Regions from separate parts of the Pseudoalteromonas sp. MBR-15 genome, predicted to be linked through region 4. Evidence: predicted binding sites of a transcription regulator. Region 4 holds the regulator's gene; each other region holds the start of a gene.
What was found. The regulator MetJ, encoded in region 4, represses methionine synthesis genes. The targets are predictions, from matches to a motif close to TAGACGTCTAGACGTCTA.
Positions count from the first base shown of each region.

Region 1: a site for MetJ is predicted at 2,001-2,018, ahead of metA (homoserine O-acetyltransferase MetA). Genes of this name have one in related genera too.
Region 2: a site for MetJ is predicted at 2,508-2,525, ahead of metK (methionine adenosyltransferase). Genes of this name have one in related genera too.
Region 3: a site for MetJ is predicted at 2,569-2,586, ahead of ACSSVW_RS19445 (methylenetetrahydrofolate reductase). Genes of this name have one in related genera too.

Region 1 covers NZ_JBRJHH010000012.1:63,082-67,989, reverse strand. The annotation lists gene ACSSVW_RS15690 (homocysteine S-methyltransferase family protein) at 1-999, opposite strand, end outside; gene metA (homoserine O-acetyltransferase MetA) at 989-1,936, opposite strand; gene ettA (energy-dependent translational throttle protein EttA) at 2,389-4,062, shown strand; gene ACSSVW_RS15675 (PilZ domain-containing protein) at 4,212-4,577, shown strand; gene ACSSVW_RS15670 (histone deacetylase family protein) at 4,631-4,908, shown strand, end outside.
Region 2 covers NZ_JBRJHH010000003.1:92,031-96,938, reverse strand. The annotation lists gene ACSSVW_RS05465 (START domain-containing protein) at 1-500, shown strand, start outside; gene ACSSVW_RS05460 (diacylglycerol kinase) at 569-973, shown strand; gene metK (methionine adenosyltransferase) at 1,255-2,406, opposite strand; gene tkt (transketolase) at 2,674-4,665, shown strand.
Region 3 covers NZ_JBRJHH010000021.1:5,229-10,136, reverse strand. The annotation lists gene ACSSVW_RS19450 (M16 family metallopeptidase) at 1-2,374, opposite strand, end outside; gene ACSSVW_RS19445 (methylenetetrahydrofolate reductase) at 2,632-3,588, shown strand; gene ACSSVW_RS19440 (DEAD/DEAH box helicase) at 3,795-4,908, opposite strand, start outside.
Region 4 covers NZ_JBRJHH010000020.1:32,287-37,194, forward strand. The annotation lists gene metL (bifunctional aspartate kinase/homoserine dehydrogenase II) at 1-327, opposite strand, end outside; gene metB (cystathionine gamma-synthase) at 332-1,597, opposite strand; gene metJ (met regulon transcriptional regulator MetJ) at 1,821-2,141, shown strand; gene ACSSVW_RS19345 (malic enzyme-like NAD(P)-binding protein) at 2,264-3,505, opposite strand; gene rpmE (50S ribosomal protein L31) at 4,030-4,245, opposite strand; gene priA (primosomal protein N') at 4,491-4,908, shown strand, end outside.

The DNA of each region.
Region 1 (4,908 bases), on a different contig from region 4:
CTTAACTCCTGCAAGGCCTTTGGCAAAGGCTTTAATGTGTGCAGGGGTTGTACCACAGCAACCACCCACAATATTAATAAAGCCTGACTTGCCCCAATCGATTATTTCTTCTGCCATTTCAGGTGCTTCTAAATCGTACTCACCAAACTCATTGGGTAAACCTGCATTAGGGTGAACCGAGGTAAAAGTTTCACAAACGCGTGATAACTCTTCGACATATTGGCGTAATAAATCCGGACCCAGTGCGCAGTTAAGACCAATAGATAACGGCTTAATATGACGAATCGAATTATAAAAAGCTTCGGTCGTTTGCCCCGATAAAGTTCGCCCTGAGGCATCAGTAATGGTGCCTGAGATCATGACAGGCAACGTGCGCCCTGCTTGCTCAAAGGCTTCTTCTACTGCGAACGAGGCCGCTTTTGCATTTAAGGTATCGAATATGGTCTCGATTAAGATTAAATCAACTCCCCCTTCCATCAGTGCCAAGGTTGATTCAACGTATGCTGTCACTAACTTATCAAAGCTAATGTTACGATAACCGGGGTCATTGACATCAGGCGAAATAGAACAAGTTTTTGACGTTGGCCCTAATACCCCCGCCACATAACGAGGTTTACTTGGATCTTTTGCTTCAAATTCATCGCAGACACTGCGAGCAAGCTTGGCTGATTCTAGGTTGATCTCACGGCTTAAATTCGCCATGTCGTAATCTTCCATCGAAATAGTGGTGGCATTAAACGTATTGGTTTCGATAATGTCGGCACCTGCATTAAGGTATGCGCGGTGAATATCAGCAATAATCTTTGGCTGAGTAAGGCTTAATAAATCATTATTGCCTTTTATAAGGACATGCCAGTCTTTAAAACGCTCACCGCGATAGTCTTGTTCTTCTAATTTATGTTCTTGGATCATGGTGCCCATCGCGCCATCGAGGATCAAAATTCGCTGCTTGAGCGCCTCGGTTAATTGTTCGCGTTTATTCACTGCATTACTCGGCATAGTTGTTAGTCCTTACGTCTTGGCTAACTAGGTTAATATCATACGGTGTTGTTTGGTACACGTAGTAGTTTAACCAATTCGAAAACAATAAAAAGGCGTGACTTTGCCATGTTTTCGACGGTTCGTTATCTGGGTTATCGTCAGGGAAATAGTTTTCTGGTTTTGGCGCGTCGTCTGACTTTTCGCAGTCGCGTAAATATTCCCCTTTTAATGTATGCGCATCATACTCAGGATGGCCCGTTATATATACTTGGCTGCCTGATTTATTCTTAATTAAATACGCCCCAACACGCTCAGACCCTGCTAATACTACTAAATCATCACAGCTGTTAATTTTTTCAATATCAATGTGGCCATAGCGCGAGTGCGGAACTAAAAAGGTATCATCAAAACCGCGCGTTAACGCGGCATGCTCAAAATAACTTTTGTGCGTAAACACGCCACTGAGCTTATTAGGCATTAACTCTCGTTTTAAACCATAGTGATGATAAAGCCCTGCGTGAGCCGCCCAACATGAAAATAATGTTGACGTAACGTGGTGCTCAGCCCAGTCTAAAATCACTTTTAACTCATCCCAGTAAGCAACATCGTCATACTCTAAATGTGCAAGCGGCGCGCCTGTGATGATCATGGCATCATAGTTATTGTCTTTTACTTCAGAAAAGTAACGATAAAACGTATCGAGGTGTTGCTCTGAGGTACTGCTACTTCGGTGGGTGTCTAAACGCAGCAGCTCAACATTCACTTGCAACGGTGAATTAGCCAACAACCGAATAAACTGCACTTCGGTTTCCACTTTATTAGGCATTAAGTTTAAGATGGCCAAACGCATTGGACGAATTTCTTGCGTTTTCGCACGACTTTTAGGCATTACAAATACGTTCTCTTGACGTAATTTTACAATTGCGGGCAATTCATCTTTGACTGTAATGGGCATAGTGGGCTCCGAGCATACTTATTAGACTGCTAATTATGAACGGATAGTTAGAAATTTCAACCTCTAGATGTTTAGATGTCCAAATGATTTTTTTATTTGTGCTAAAGCAATCTCTTAGGAAGCCAGTTTCGTTGATGCGCAGGCCCTTAAATTGCCAAAAGCAGTGCCTCTACGAATGACGGTTGTGTTTAATCACGATAAAAGAGCAAGCACCTCAAAAAGTGGCTTGTTACTGTGTTTAAGCCAACACCGCTGTAAAAATGAGTTTTAAGCCTTTGTGCAATGCTTACAAGGCGCTTACTCTGCATTTATGCTCCTTAAATGCATGCGCTATTTTTGCAAAGCAGTACCATGATATTAAGCCCCTGATAAACGCTGAATTCTGTATTTTGAGGTGGTTTGGGTATACAATAGTGGCTGTTAATTTTTCTTATAAATTGAAGGCTCTTTTCATGGTGTTACCAGATAAGTTTATATTCTCGATGAGTCGAGTTTCTAAAGTTGTGCCGCCTAAGCGCACTATCTTAAAAGATATCTCTTTACACTTTTTCCCGGGCGCAAAAATTGGTGTGCTTGGTCTAAATGGCGCAGGTAAATCGACATTACTTCGCATTATGGCAGGTGTTGACCAAGACTTTGAAGGTGAAGCTCGTCCACAACCTGGCACAAAAATAGGTTACTTACCGCAAGAGCCTGTTTTAGACGAAAACAAAACAGTACGCGAAACCGTTGAAGAAGCCGTAAGCGAAGTAAAAAATGCGCTAAACCGTCTTGATGAAGTATACAACGAGTATGCTATGGAAGATGCTGACTTTGATGCACTTGCAAAAGAGCAAGGCGAGCTTGAAGCAATTATCCAAGCACACGACGGTCACAATATCGATAACGTATTAGAGCGCGCAGCAGATGCTCTTCGTTTACCACCGTGGGATGCTAAAATTGAACACCTTTCGGGTGGTGAGCGTCGCCGTGTTGCCATCTGTCGTTTACTGCTTGAAAAACCAGACATGCTGATTCTTGACGAACCAACCAACCACTTAGACGCAGAGTCTGTGGCATGGTTAGAGCGTTTCTTACACGACTACGAAGGTACTGTGGTCGCTGTAACCCACGACCGTTACTTCTTAGATAACGTTGCTGGGTGGATTTTAGAACTTGACCGTGGTGAAGGTATTCCGTGGGAAGGTAACTACTCATCATGGCTTGAGCAAAAAGATTTACGTTTACAACAAGAACAAAAATCTGAAAAAGCACGTCAAAAGTCAATTGCACAAGAACTTGAATGGGTTCGTTCAAATCCGAAAGGCCGTCAAGCTAAGTCTAAAGCGCGTATGGCACAGTTCTCTGAGCTACAACAGAACGATTACCAAAAACGTAACGAAACGAATGAGCTATTCATTCCACCGGGTCCACGCTTAGGCGACCAAGTTATTGAAGTAAAAGGTCTTAAGAAGAGCTTTGGCGATCGTGTTTTAATCGACGACTTAAACTTTGCGATGCCAAAAGGTGCAATCGTAGGTATTATCGGTGCCAATGGTGCAGGTAAATCAACCTTATTCAAAATGTTAAGCGGTGAAGAAAAGCCAGACAGTGGTGAAATCCTTGTGGGTGAAACTGTTGAGCTTGCTACCGTTGATCAGTTCCGTGGCGACATGGATGAAAGCAACACCGTTTTCCAAGAGATCTCTAACGGTCAAGACGTATTAAAAATTGGTAACTTTGAATTCCAAAGCCGCGCCTATGTTGGTCGCTTTAACTTCAAAGGTAACGACCAACAAAAATTCGTTAAAGACTTATCAGGCGGTGAGCGCAACCGTTTACACCTTGCAAAACTATTAAAAGCGGGTGGTAACGTATTACTACTGGATGAGCCGACTAACGATCTTGATGTTGAAACACTTCGTGCACTTGAGAACGCAATTCTAGAGTTCCCTGGCTGTGTAATGTGTATCTCGCATGACCGTTGGTTCCTTGACCGTATCGCTACGCATATTCTTGATTACCGTGACGAAGGCCAAATTAACTTCTTCGATGGTAACTACACAGAATACGAAGAGTGGTTGAAGAAAACCTTAGGCGCAGAAGCCGCACAACCTAAGCGTATTAAATATAAAAAGATTGGTTAATTTACCGTCTTATTCAAAAGCCCCTTCTTGGGGCTTTTTTGTGGCCGATAAGGTTTACCAGCAATCGTTTCACTTACACCTTGCATATTGAACTATACTGATTTTAGCGAATTAAGTTTATGAAACGACAATGACTTGGGGATCACACCATGAATGAGCGTAGACAGTTTTCTCGGGTATTATTTTCTTGCCCTGCAACGCTTTGTATTGATGAGTATAAGTATCAATGTCAACTGCTTGATTTATCCTTGCATGGTGCGCTTATAACCAAAAGCGATTCATTTTTAGTTCCTATCCACAGTAAAGCCGTTTTATCGTTTACCCTACCCGACTCAACTGTAGAGATTAAAATGCAAGTCGAGTTGTGCCATGTAGAACAGCAGCATGCTGGACTTATTTGCGAACATATTGATATCGACAGTATCAGTCATTTGAAGCGCCTGATTGAGCTGAACTTAGGCGATGAAGGCCTATTACATCGTGAGTTAGCACACTTAATTCACATGCCAGAGTAAACAACGGCGAATAAATTCGCTATGCTGTAGCAAATCCCGTTATTAAATGAGTTATGTACTTAAACCCCCACTTACCCTTGGTATATCACCCTAATTATTCCTTTAGCTTCGATCCTAACCATCGCTTTGTAATGAGTAAATTCGCTTATTTATATGACCATGTTCAAAGCCTTGGCCTGATCAGTGATAATTTAGTACAGCCGATATTAGGCAGCCCCGCACCACTGGAGCTGGTGCATTGCGATGACTACATTAATGACCTGTGGCATAACCGCTTGGATGAAAAAGCCATGCGCCGAATTGGTTTACCTTGGTCTGAACAATTGATGGC
Region 2 (4,908 bases), on a different contig from region 4:
TGGTTGTTGAAGATACCAAGGCAGATGACTTTATGGCCTTACTAAGCGACACCGACAACGCGCCAAATTGGCTCGAAAATGTTCAAAGTGTAACCTTAATAGAGCGGCTTAGCCCCGCAGAGACGCTCGTTTATACGCGCTTTAACTCGCCTTGGCCGGTTTCTGATCGTGATTTAGTGAGTTACTCTTGCTATCACACCTTAAGCGATAATAAAACCGAGCTTAAAATTACCAGCCAGCCCCACGTTAAACCCTTGGTAAAAGGGGTGGTGCGTATTAAAGAGCTCACCGCTTATTGGCGCTTAGAGCAACAGCAAAATAACTTACTGATTACCCACCAAGCGTATGCAGACCCAAGCGGTGCTATTCCGCATTGGTTAAGTAATAAAGTATCTTTAAAAAGTGTGTTTAAGTCATTACAAGCATTGCGTGAACAGCTAAAAAAGAATGCGTTTTCACGGACAAATCCCCCAAGTGTGCCAGGAAAGTGCTTATCTTAGTAAAGCGAAGATGACATTTTAGGTATTTATGAATATTATCTGCGAAGTTTATTCGTACTAGGAACAGCATGAAAGAACCCAAAATCCCCTTGGTCAATAAACCCAACGGCATTGGTATTGGACGTATTTTAAAAGCCACAAGGTGCTCAATTAAAGGTTTTAAGGCCGCATTTAAAGAAGAGTCAGCTTTTCGCTCAGAAATTTATTTAGGGGTGTGTTTATTACCGTTATCGGTTTTTCTGGCGCAGTCACTGACTCATTGGCTCGTGTTGTTTATTCCGTATTTATTACTGTTGATTGTTGAACTACTCAATTCGGCCATCGAAGCGCTGACTGACAGAGTGGGGATTGAATATCATGTACTGTCTGGGCGCGCAAAGGATATGGCCTCGGCAGCGGTGACCTTGTCATTGGTTATTTTAGCACTGGTTTGGCTGGTGGCGATGTATGAAAAGATAATGACGTTACTGTAATTAATACCAATCGCAATAATACTTAATCATTTTGAGCGATTAAACCAGTCGCTATCTGCGTTAAAAATATCTGATTTACGACAGCATGGATGCAGGAGGTAGAGCAATGCAGGAGCAATTGCTGAGAACAACTAAATAACTAAATTTTTGCCTTGTTATCAATGCGGTTTTATTGCCTCAAAATAGACCACTTATTTAAGCGCAATGGTATAAAAATTTAGAGTAAAAAATTAAACACAAAAAAAGCGCCAAAATGGCGCTTTTTCAGTCTGTATACCCTATTACAGGCCAGCAGCTGCGCGAAGTGCGTCTGCTTTGTCTGTACGCTCCCAAGGGAACTCTTCACGACCGAAGTGACCATAAGCGGCAGTCGGTTGATAGATAGGACGCTCAAGATCAAGCATTTGGATTAAGCCGTAAGGACGTAGGTCGAAGTGCTCACGCACTAATTCGATTAGACGTGCTTCTTCTAATTTACCTGTACCAAATGTCTCGATGCTGATAGATGTTGGCTCTGCAACACCGATAGCGTAAGAAACTTGAAGTTCACACTTGTCAGCAAGACCTGCAGCAACCATGTTTTTAGCAACGTAACGTGCCGCGTATGCAGCGCTACGGTCAACTTTAGATGGATCTTTACCAGAGAAAGCACCACCACCGTGACGCGCCATACCACCGTATGTATCAACGATGATTTTACGGCCAGTCAGACCACAGTCACCCATTGGGCCACCGATAACGAAACGGCCAGTTGGGTTGATGAAGAATTTCGTTGCGCTAGAGATAAGCTCTGCTGGAAGAACCGGCTTAATGATGGTTTCCATTACCGCTTCTACTAGGTCGTTTTGTGAGATTGAATCACAGTGTTGCGTTGAAAGAACAACAGCATCAATACCTACCGGCTTACCATTTTCATATGCAAATGTTACTTGTGATTTTGCATCTGGGCGTAACCAGTTAAGCTCACCGCTTTTACGAACTTGTGCTTGACGCTGAACTAAACGGTGTGAATACGTGATTGGTGCAGGCATTAAAACGTCTGTTTCGTTACATGCATAACCAAACATTAAACCTTGGTCACCCGCGCCTTGGTCTTCTGGACGTGCACGGTCAACACCTTGGTTGATGTCTGGAGATTGTTTACCGATAGTGTTTAGGATTGCGCACGAGTCAGCATCAAAACCCATGTCTGAATGCGTGTAACCGATTTCACGTACAGTTTTACGTGTAATTTCTTCGATATCAACCCACGCGCTAGTAGTGATTTCACCACCCACCATAACCATACCAGTTTTAACGTAAGTCTCACATGCAACACGGGCATGAGAATCTTGCTCTAAGATAGCATCTAGAACCGCGTCAGAGATTTGGTCCGCGATTTTATCCGGATGACCTTCAGATACAGATTCAGAAGTAAATAAATGTTTTGCCATTGTATTTCTGCTCACAAATATTGCGCTTCACTAACGTCGGTAATAGCGCTAAAAAATTAAGGGGCGTATTTTATCTAAAACAATTATGTTTGCATAGTTATTTTACGCCTAGACGTCTATTTTAAATTACTAATAACATTTCGTTCTTAATAAACAGTGGTAATAGACCCATTTAATACGGATTTTTAATTGCACTGCACCCATACAATAAGTAAGAATGGGGCTTAACAAACAACCAGCGCAAATACATTAAAGGTAGGAGAATTCATGCCATCTCGCAAAGAACTTGCAAATGCTATTCGCGTCTTATCAATGGACGCAGTACAACAGGCCAACTCTGGCCACCCTGGAGCCCCTATGGGCATGGCAGATATCGCAGAAGTACTATGGCGCGATTATCTAAAGCACAACCCGACGAACCCAGAGTGGGCAGACCGTGATCGCTTTATTCTTTCAAATGGCCACGGTTCGATGCTGATTTATTCTCTACTACATTTAAGTGGTTACGACTTACCACTTGAAGAAATTAAAAACTTCCGTCAAATGCATTCAAAAACACCAGGGCATCCAGAGTATGGCTATGCACCAGGTATTGAGACCACTACGGGCCCATTAGGCCAAGGGATCACAAATGCGGTAGGTATGGCAATTGCTGAAAAAGCGCTTGCTGCTCAGTTTAACCGTGAAGGCCATGACATTGTTGATCACTTTACCTATGCGTTTATGGGTGATGGCTGTTTAATGGAAGGTATCTCTCACGAAGCCTGTTCATTAGCGGGCACATTAGGCCTGGGTAAACTTGTTGCGTTTTGGGATGACAACGGCATCTCTATCGACGGTGAAGTAGAAGGTTGGTTCAGCGACGACACTCCTGCACGTTTTAAAGCATATGGCTGGCACGTAGTGAGTGATGTTGATGGCCATAACCCAGAGGCCATCCGTGCAGCAATCGAAGAAGCACGTAGTATTACCGACAAGCCATCATTAATTTGTTGTAAAACAGTGATTGGTTACGGTTCACCTAATAAGTCGGGTAGTCATGACTGTCATGGTGCTCCACTTGGTCATGATGAGATCAAAGCGGCACGTGAGTTCTTAGGCTGGACAGGCGAAGCATTTGAAATCCCCGCTGATATCTACAGCGAATGGGACGCAAAAGAAAAGGGCCAACAGCTAGAATCAAACTGGGACGAAAAGTTTGCGGCATACGCAAATGCACACCCAGAGCTAGCAGCAGAATTTAAGCGTCGTACAAATGGCGAATTGCCAGCAGATTGGGCTGAAAAGTCACAAGCGTACATCGAAGAGCTGCAAGCAAACCCTGCAAACCCTGCAACACGTAAAGCTTCACAAAATGCACTGAATGCATTTGGTCCATTATTACCAGAGTTTATGGGCGGCTCAGCTGACCTTGCTGGTTCAAATTTAACAATTTGGGATGGTTCAAAAGGCGTAACAGCAGACGACGCAAGCGGTAACTACATCTACTACGGTGTCCGTGAGTTTGGTATGTCGGCAATTATGAATGGTATTGCACTGCACAAAGGCTTTATTCCTTACGGCGCAACATTCTTAATGTTTATGGAATACGCGCGTAATGCGGTACGCATGGCTGCATTAATGAAGCAACCAAGCATTTTTGTATACACGCACGATTCAATTGGTCTGGGTGAAGATGGCCCTACGCACCAACCAGTAGAGCAAATTGCAAGCATGCGTTTAACGCCTAATCTTGTTAACTGGCGTCCGTGTGACCAAGTTGAGTCTGCAATTGCATGGCAACAAGCGATTGAGCGTAAAGATGGCCCAACGTCATTGATCTTCACACGTCAAGGTCTTGAGCAACAAACGCGTACTGCACAACAGTTAAGCGATGTGAAAAAAGGTGGTTACGTACTGAGTTGCGATGGTGAGCCTGAGCTTATCCTTATTGCAACGGGCTCAGAAGTACAGCTTGCACAAGACGCCGCTGCAGAGCTTCGTTCACAAGGCAAAAAAGTACGTGTGGTTTCTATGCCTTCAACTGACTTGTTTGATGAGCAAGACGCAGCCTACAAAGAAAGCGTATTACCAGCAAGCGTAACACGCCGCGTAGCTATCGAAGCGGGCATTGCAGACTACTGGTACAAATACGTAGGCCTAAATGGCGCAGTAGTAGGTATGACGACATTTGGTGAGTCAGCACCTGCTGGTGAGTTATTCAAGCACTTTGGTTTCACGGTTGAAAACATCGTAAACAAAGCAAACGCTTTGTTCTAAGCTTTAGTCGCTAAAATTTAAAAGCCCGCGCGGTCTTAGCACTGCGCGGGCTTTTTGATGGATTTTTGCTGCCAGTCAAAAGATTCGATATTTACCCGACAGATCAGCAATAATTATCACTGCTACTTGGGTACTTTATACCGTAGGGGCGTTTTTAGTGTTTTGGTGAACACATAGGCACTCTCTTTGTTTTTTTAATTGCTCAGTTTATAAAAGATAATAAAAAATCAGCTCACATATAGA
Region 3 (4,908 bases), on a different contig from region 4:
AGCGGCCTAAGTTCGCATCAGGCTTAGTTTGGAACATACCACGTGGGAAGTATTCAATGTACGCATAGTCACCATAGTTCATACCACGGGTTTGACGAATACGCTGATACAAAAAGCTATTTGAACTTCTGTGCTCGCCAAAGTATGAACGCACTAACCATAATGCAGTCCAATCTTCACTACTACGAATCGTCTCTATTGGGAAACCAAACGACACGGCTGTTGATTGCGCCGACTTTTCAACAATGGTGGCATGGTGACCACTCAGTGCTGGCGCATCGGGAATTACTAAACGGCTTTCTTTGCCTTCTGGCAGCGATGTTAAATCTTTTAGCATCGCCGATTTTACATCGCTTGGAATCGCACCAATTAAACCTACGGTTAGTTTTGATTGTGTGAATTGCTTGTCGTAAAACGCTTTTACATCATCAAGCGTCAATGCTTCCAGATCAGATAAGTCACCATAGTTATAGCTTTCGTATGGGTGGCCTTTATACAGTTGATGATAAAGCACTTCTTTACCGAGCTCTTCATCGTTTGATGCTTTAAGCCCCGCTTTAATGCTATCGATAAGCTCTTTTTTCAGGCGTTTGAAGTCATCTTCTCTAAAACCTGGGTTGAGTAATTGTTCACTCACAAGCGCATACCACTGTGCCGCATTGTCTTTGTGTACACGACCGCGCAACGAAATCATCTCTTTATCGATTTGATACCCAAAGCTACCCGCGAGTGGGTATAACGCTTTTTGAATGTCTTTATAGCTCATCGTTTCTGAGCCACCTTTCGCAAGCATGGCTGCCGTTAATGCGGCGACGCCTTTTTTACCTGCTGGATCGGCCGCGGCACCGGTATTAAATAACCAGTTAACATCAACCAATGGTGAACTGTTGGTTTTATCGAGCACTTTAAAATGACGCTCTGTTGGCGCTTGTTCTGTACTTGCAACGGCTGCGTTTAGGTCAACTTCTTGCTCAAATCCTGCCACGTTATCTAAAGCCGACATCGTCACTGTAGTACGGCTTGAATCAACAAAGTATTTATTCGCTATCGCTTTAATGTCTTCTGGGGTGATGCTATCGGCAGTCGCATAGAGCTGATTGATTACCTCTGGATCACGCTCAAAATGCATGTAGCTTGCAAGTGTCGAGGCGATTGATTGCGATGAATCAAGCCCATTGATAAAGCTGTATTTTAAATTTGATTTTAAGTCTGCCAGTTTTTGGGCATCAACAAGCTCAGTGCGTGCTTGTACGTACGTGCGATTAATGGCATCACGTGCTTTTGCAAGATCGGCTTCGTTTTCTACTTTTACAAAGACATGCAATAACCCCGGATCTTTTGTATCAGGATTATAAGTGAACATTTGACTCGCGATTTGCTTATCAACCACCAATTCTTGATAAAGCGCTGAGTTATTTGAGAAATAAAGCTGTGAGATTAAATCAAGTGCGGCGCGATCTTTTTGCGTTGGATCCCACGCAGTGCCTTTATACGATACAAGCAACCAATGGCCTGGTAAACCGTCATTTTGCTCATGTATATATTTTGGCGCTTGTTGCTTTGGCTCTACTGGAATATCGGCTTGGTAATCACCTTTTTTCCAGTTACCCCAATGTTTTTTCACCATTGCCATGGTTTCTTGAGGGTCGACATCACCAACAATGACCAACGATACATATTCTGGTTTATAAAATTTTGCGAAAAACTCTTTCCCGTAAGCCATTTGATCTGGCATGGCTTCAATGTCTTCAAAAAAGCCCATCGTGGTGTGTTTATAAGTATGTTTCTCAAATGCTTCGTTACGCACTGCTGAAAGCAATTTACGAATTGGACTGGCATTATTTTTTAAGTACTCACCTTTCACTGTTAAGGCTTCTGTACGGAACTGTTCTTCGCTGTACGTGAGGTTTTGAAAGATATCAGCTTCAATTTCAAGCACTTTATCAAGGTGCTCTTTTGAGAAGTTTAAATGATAGTTGGTGTAATCATTAGTAGTATACGCGCGGTTATCAACACCCGAGTTTTTTAAAATATCTGAATACACGTCTTGTGGGAATTTTTCTGAGCCTTTAAACATCATGTGCTCAAAAAAGTGAGCAAAGCCCGTTTTGCCTTCTTCTACTTCGTTACGAGAACCTACCGACACGGGAATTTGTAATGAAACAACATCGGGGTAATCCGTTTTTACCACCATGACACGAAGACCGTTTTCAAGTTCTTCTAATACGTAATCTTGGCTAAATACACGGTTATCTTCTTGGCTGACAACCTGTTCTATTTCGACTTCTTTAACCATATTTGATTGTGAATTCGTCGCACACCCGCTAAGAGCAAGCGTTACAGCAACACTGGTCGCTAATAATCTAAATGTCATAATGATCCTTTAATTTTACTTGTTAGTTATTTTTCTCATAATCAGTTGTGTTTGATTATGCATGAAAGTACTGGAAAATATGAGGGTCAAGGGCACAATTAATGTAAACAGGTGTGTCAATTTAAGATAACACCTCACCACCAACTTGAATTAAATTCATGCTCATTGAAAAACTTTCAACAGAAAAATCTATCTAGACGTCTAAATGGCTGCTATATTATTTCCCATAGACGCAGGCACGAGCTGGAATGAGGATTATGGCTTTATCACTACAAGAGAAAATTGAAGACACCAATCAGGGTGTATACCTGATTGGTACCACACCGCCTAAATCAGGCACTGATAAAGCCATGCTTGAAACCATTGCACAAAAATTATTGGGTCGCCTTCATGAAATTGAATACGATGGTGTCATTATCTACGACATTCAAGATGAAAGCAGCCGTACAGAAAAGCCGCGTCCGTTTCCATTTAAAGAAACCGTAGACCCACGTGAGTACAGCCATTTGTTGCGTAGCCTGTCTCATTTAGATGTTATTACCTACAAAAGTGTTGCCCAGCGCGGTGAAGCTGAATTTACCGATTGGCTACACGAAACACGTAATGAGTTTGATTTAAAAAACCTAGTCTTGGTAGGTAGCCCATCTTCGCATGGCGATATCAAACTAAGTTTACCGGATGCTTATAACACCCTTGCTAAGCAAGACAATGATGTGTTTCTTGGCGGTGTGACTATTGCTGAACGCCATGCAAGCAAACGTAACGAGCATGACCGTCTATTAGAAAAAACAGAGCAAGGTTGTAAGTTTTTTATTTCACAAGCTGTGTACAACGCACAAGCTACCATTGATTTAATCACTAGCTATGCACGTAGCTGCAAAGCGTTAGGCATCGCACCTAAGCGTATAATTTTGACGTTTACACCCTGTGGTGGTGAGAAAACGTTAGATTTTATGGAGTGGCTGGGTATCTCTGTACCGGAGGCAACAAAATGGCGCATGCTTGATTCTGCAAATCCATTGAGTGAGTCAGTACGCATTTGCCGTGAAAATCTTGACCTCATATTACAAAGCTGCGCACATTTAGCGGTGCCATTTGGTTTGAATATTGAGAGCTTAACAAACCGTAAAGAAGAAATTGATGCGTCAATTAATCTTTACCGCTTACTTAAAGCAACCATGGAATTAAACCTAGCCGAAAAACAAATCGCTTAAATAATGTGCGTGTTTATACCAATACGTTTAATTAACAGCGATTTTAAAACAAGAAAACGTGGTCGCTAGCAAAGAAAATGCGGGTAAGCATAACAGTTCATTAAACGCTTTTGTTCACCAAGCTAATGTACACACGACTTTATGCTATTAGCGTGTTGATTAGTGCTAATTTAGGCTCCCTTAAATTAGCACTGATACAGCTTAATCTATCGGCGCCTAGGATTTTTTTGCCCTAATATACGTTTTTTGTCACGAGAGCGTCGTGCCTTATTCGTGTTTTTTCGGACTTGTTTTGGCTCTTTTGTTAAATCAGGCTCGTACCCTGGCAGCCATTGTGGTGTTAAGCGTGTATCTAATAAAACATCAATTTCATCCAGTAACCATTGCTCATCAATACTCACCAATGACATGGCCAACCCAGTTTCACCCGCTCGTCCTGTCCGCCCTATACGGTGAACATAGTCCTCTGCAACATAGGGTAGTTCGTAGTTAATCACATACTTTAATGAGGCGATATCAAGGCCACGCGCCGCAACATCTGTAGCGACAAGTACTCGAGTGACACCCGTCTTAAAATTTTGCAGCGCTTTGTCTCGCGCCCCTTGGCTTTTATCGCCGTGAATAGACTCCGTTTTTAAGCCGTCCTTACACATTTCTTTTGCCAGACTATCGGCCGTTTGTTTAGTGCGGGTGAATATAAGTACTTGTTGCCAATTTTTCATGCCGATCATATGTGAAACGAGTTCGCGTTTACGATCCTCATCAACCGCATACACAATCTGCTCAACTTCAACAGCAGCCGAATTGCGTTTATCAACCTCAACTAACTTAGGATCATTCAACAACTGTTTACTTAGCTCAAAAATGCTGTCATCAAATGTGGCTGAAAAGAGTAAGGTTTGGCGCTGTTTTGGAACATGACGAAGAATACGCTTTATTTCATCAATGAACCCCATATCAAGCATGCGATCTGCTTCATCAAAAACAAGGGCACTAATGGCAGATAATTTAATGCTCCCTTTGATCACATGATCAAGTAATCGTCCCGGTGTAGCCACCACAACTTGCGCACCTTTAATGGCTTTAATTTGTGGGCCAATACTGGCGCCGCCATAAGCAAGCGCGGCTTTAATAGGTGTATTAGCTGCATAACGCTCAACACTGGCAAATACTTGCTGTGCAAGCTCTCGCGTTGGTGTCAGGATTAAAACTTTTACAGCCTCGGGCAGCGGCTCTTCACGCAATAAGTTATCAAGCAGTGGTAATACAAAGGCAGCTGTTTTACCCGTGCCTGTTTGTGCACTTCCCATAACATCAACC
Region 4 (4,908 bases):
TTGCTGTTTTGCAATAAGTGTATTTAATAGCGCCAGCTCATCTTTTAATTGTGCCAATGCCTGCTGCTTGTTTTTTGCTACTAACAGCTGCTCTATTAAGGCGCGCTGATTATTATCAATCAGCAATAAAATATCACTAACCGCTTGGCTATCTTGCTGTTGATAACTTTGCCAAAGTTTTACCAAGGTGTCGGTTGTTTTGCCCGATGCAGACACCACCACACAATCACCTTGCTGCGTATTTGCTAAAACAATATTTGCCACAGCATGATAACGCTCCGCAGAGCTTAAGCTTGAGCCACCAAATTTATGAACAATATTTACCATTTTTCTACCACAATGCCGTATGTGCTGGCGTTAACTTAAAAGTGCTGCTTTGTTGCGTATTGGCTTGCGTGTGCGTTTGCGTCGCGTTGCTCTGAGTGGCTTGCTGCCCCTGACCTGGTTTAACTAAATTGAAAACACGGTCTAAATCGGCAATTAAATCTTTTACATCCTCAATGCCAACAGAGATACGAATTAACGTATCACCCACCCCTGCTTCTAAGCGTGCTTTTGCCTCCATTCCAGCATGAGTCATGGTCGCAGGGTGGCAAATTAAACTCTCAACGCCCCCCAATGATTCGGCTAAGCTAAACTCTTTAAGGCCTGTTAGAAAAGCCGCAGCGTCATTAATGTCGCCTTTAATATCAAAACTCACCATGCCACCAAAACCGCGTTGCTGTGCTTTAGCGAGCGCATGCTGAGGATGAGAAGCGAGACCGGGATAATATACTTGGCTCACAAACGGTGAATCTTCTAAATATTCTGCAATTGCAAACGCATTCTCTTGGTGCTGTTTTAAACGCACATTTAAAGTGCGTAAACCACGCAGAGTAAGATAACTATCAAACGGTGCACCCGTAATACCAATATTGTTTGCCCACCAAGCCAGTTCATCACCCAGCTCTTGCGTTGCTGCAATAACAGCACCGCCAACCACATCAGAGTGACCGTTAATGTATTTAGTCGTTGAATGCACGACTATATCAACACCAAACTCAATCGGGTTTTGCAAGGCCGGCGATAAAAACGTGTTATCAGCCGCAACAAGTGCACCGCATTGTTTAGCAATGGCGGTAATCGCTTTAATATCTGTTAGGCGTAAAATGGGGTTACTGGGTGTTTCAATCCAGATCAGTTTAGGTTTTATCGCTAAGATTTCTTGGTGGTTTTCAGCTTTTGTTAAATCAAGCACTTTTAGTTTCAGTAAACCGCGCTTCTCTAATGAGGTAAATAAACGATAGCTACCGCCGTAACAGTCATGTGGAATAACCAAGGTATCATCGCTATTCAAAAGCTGTGTCGTTAAGTGAACAGCCGCCATGCCTGTCGCAGTAATAATGCCTTTAGCTCCGCCCTCTAGTTCAGCGAGTGTTTCGGCTAAAATATCACGGTTAGGGTTACCACTGCGGCCATAGTCATATTGGCGCTTAGTATCAAAATCAGCGAACGAATAGGTGGTTGATAAGTAAATTGGTGGAACGACTGCACCGTGGTGTTTATCGGCTTCAATGCCATGACGAACAGCAATCGTCGCTTTATTTTTTTCACTCATTTCATCACCTACTTAGAATTGGATGTTTAGACGTCTAAAAGGTTAGATGATCAAATATGAGAAGTCAAAGCATTTATCGCCATTACATAGAAGTTTATACATTTACACGACTAGATGGCTAAATAACTAGTATTTGACTATCTTTTTTAAAGCGATAGAATTTCCGCATCTTGCGCTGTGGATAAGGCGTAAACAACTGACAACCGAGGCAACGAAACAACTTATGGCTAAATGGAACGGTGAATACATTCACCCATATGCAGAACACGGTAAAAAATCAGAGCAAGTAAAAAAAATTACCGTATCAATTCCGCTGAACGTATTAAAAGTATTAACTGATGAGCGCACGCGTCGTCAGATTAATAATCTTCGTCATGCTACTAACAGTGAGCTACTGTGCGAAGCCTTTTTACACGCTTTTACAGGTCAACCATTACCGAATGATGACGACCTTCGTAAAGATAACCCTGAAAAAGTACCTGAAGAAGTAAAAAGAATTATGCAAGAAATGGGGTTAGATATCCCCGTACTTGATTCAGAGTAAATATTTCGGCCATCGGATCGTAGCCGATTTCTCAGACATAAAAAAACTCAGCCTTGGCTGAGTTTTTTATTTGCAGTTAGTAATACCCACCCGCTTAATCAAACGAATAGGTACCTAATTATTTAACGCATGTAGTTTTCTGGCATGTCAATTTGCGCCACACCAGACTCAACAGCTGCTTCTGCAACAGCACGTGCAATACGTGGTAATAAGCGCGGGTCCATTGGTTTTGGAATAATGTACTCAGCACCAAACTCAAGTGAATCAACACCCGACGCCTTAAGCACTTCGTTAGGCACAGGCTCTTTCGCAATACTACGAATAGCATGCACGGCTGCGATTTTCATTTCATCATTGATTGATGTCGCACGCACATCAAGCGCACCGCGGAAAATGAATGGGAAACACAATACATTATTAACCTGATTAGGGTAATCAGAACGCCCTGTTGCCATAATTAAATCATTACGTGCACCGTGTGCAACAGCTGGCGCGATTTCTGGATCAGGGTTTGAACATGCAAAAACCACAGGCTTATCTGCCATCAGTTTTAAATCTTCAGCGGTTAATAAGTTAGGGCCAGATACACCAACAAATACATCAGCATCGGCTATCACATCTTGCAAAGTGCGCTTATCGGTATTGTTAGCAAATAGCAATTTATACTCGTTTAAGTCATCACGACGTGTATGGATCACGCCTTTGCGGTCAAGCATATAAATGTGCTCACGCAATGCGCCACATTTAATAAGTAGTTCCATACATGCAACCGCTGCTGCACCGGCACCTAAACACACGATAATCGCGTCTTCGATATCTTTACCCTGTACTTCAAGCGCATTTAGCATGCCTGCTGCTGTTACGATTGCAGTACCATGTTGGTCATCGTGGAAAACAGGGATGCTACAACGCTCAATCAGTGCTTTTTCAATTTCGAAACACTCTGGTGCTTTAATATCTTCTAGGTTAATACCACCAAACGTATCGGCAATATTTGCAACAGTATTAATGAAGTCTTCTGTCGTGCGGTGTTTTACTTCGATATCTATCGAGTCTAAACCTGCAAACCGTTTAAATAAAAGTGCTTTACCTTCCATCACAGGTTTTGATGCAAGCGGACCTAAATTGCCTAAGCCTAAAATTGCGGTACCGTTTGAAATAACCGCAACCATATTACCTTTACCGGTGTATTTATAGGCATTTGCTGGATCGGCTGCTATCTCACGGACGGGCTCTGCGACACCTGGACTATATGCTAGAGCGAGATCATTAACCGTTTCTGCTGGTTTAGTTAGTTCTACACTAATTTTACCTGGAACGGGGTGAGCGTGGTAATGTAATGCTTGTTCACGAAAATCTGACATAACGCGATAGTATCCTGCAATAAGTTAAAAAGTGAGAGGGCTTGCATCTGTACGATACCTGTAATATATAAAAATTCCAAGTATTATCAGGTCTATCCTGTTATATGCTATATCGCTTAATTTTAAAGGATTTCCCAACAATTTCTGCACATAGTTTTAATTCACAACAGATAAAAATTCATCTATTTGTGGCCATTTAAGCACCTGTTTTTGTATTTTATAGGCACGAACACAGCAAATAACCGAAACTTAGCAAAATGAGCAACTTTAACGAACTTAACAGCATTTATAGGTTAAGTTCATACAAATTGTTACTTTTTACAACTTTTGGAATCATTTATATCATTCAAAATATAGCGAAGGGATCACTATTTGTCTGCATTATTAGCGATATATTGGGCATAACAAGCAGAAATAGTTATGCACATAAAGCGTGTAGGCATGGGATATAAAAAAGAATGGTTCTGAATTACAGGCATAAAAAAAGCACCCAAAGGGTGCTTCTTTCAACTAAACAGCAGATATTACTTCTTGCTGCTAAGTGCACCGAAGCGCTTGTTGAAACGATCAACACGGCCGCCAGTGTCTAAAATCTTTTGCTTACCAGTGTAAAACGGGTGACACTCAGAACATACGTCTAAGTGGATGTCTTTACATAAAGTAGAGCTAGTTTCGAATTTGTTACCACATGAACAAGTTGCAGTGATAGCTTCGTACTTAGGGTGAATACCTTCTTTCATAGGAACCTCTAGTTAAGGCCGCATCGCTCTCCAAACCCGAAGTCTGGCACCATACGTCGTTAATACAATTAATAGGTCGCGTATTTTATAGCTCAAGCAGCCTCTCGACAAGCTTTAAATTCATCTTTAGCTAAAAAAATAAACAAGTCATCAAACGTTCAGTATTTGTTGGTAGGTTTTTAGCACTAATTTTAGTACATTAGCAGCACACGCTATTTTTCTATTCTTAATTCAGTTGAGTTGTTATGCACTTTGTAGAAGTTGCCATAAAAGTCCCTTTACAGCGTACCTTCGATTATAAAGTTGAGCAGCTGCTACATAGCCCTGAGCTGCGAGTAGGCATGCGTGTGCGTGTGCCTTTTGGCTCTCAAAAAAAGATAGCAGTCGTACTGGCAGTCAAAACCAGTACCGATGTACCCGAAGATAAAATTAAAGCCATTATTGATGTTATAGACGATGCCCCTATTTTATCTGAGCAACACTTAGCACTGCTAAAATTTACTGCTCGCTATTACTGCTACCCACTTGGTGAAACAATTCATACAGCGCTTCCAGCGGCACTGCGTCAAGGAGAATGCCCAGACAAAACCAGTATAAATATGGTTGAACTGACCGACAAAGGTGCAAAATTACCTTCACTCAAAGCAAAAACACAACTTAATT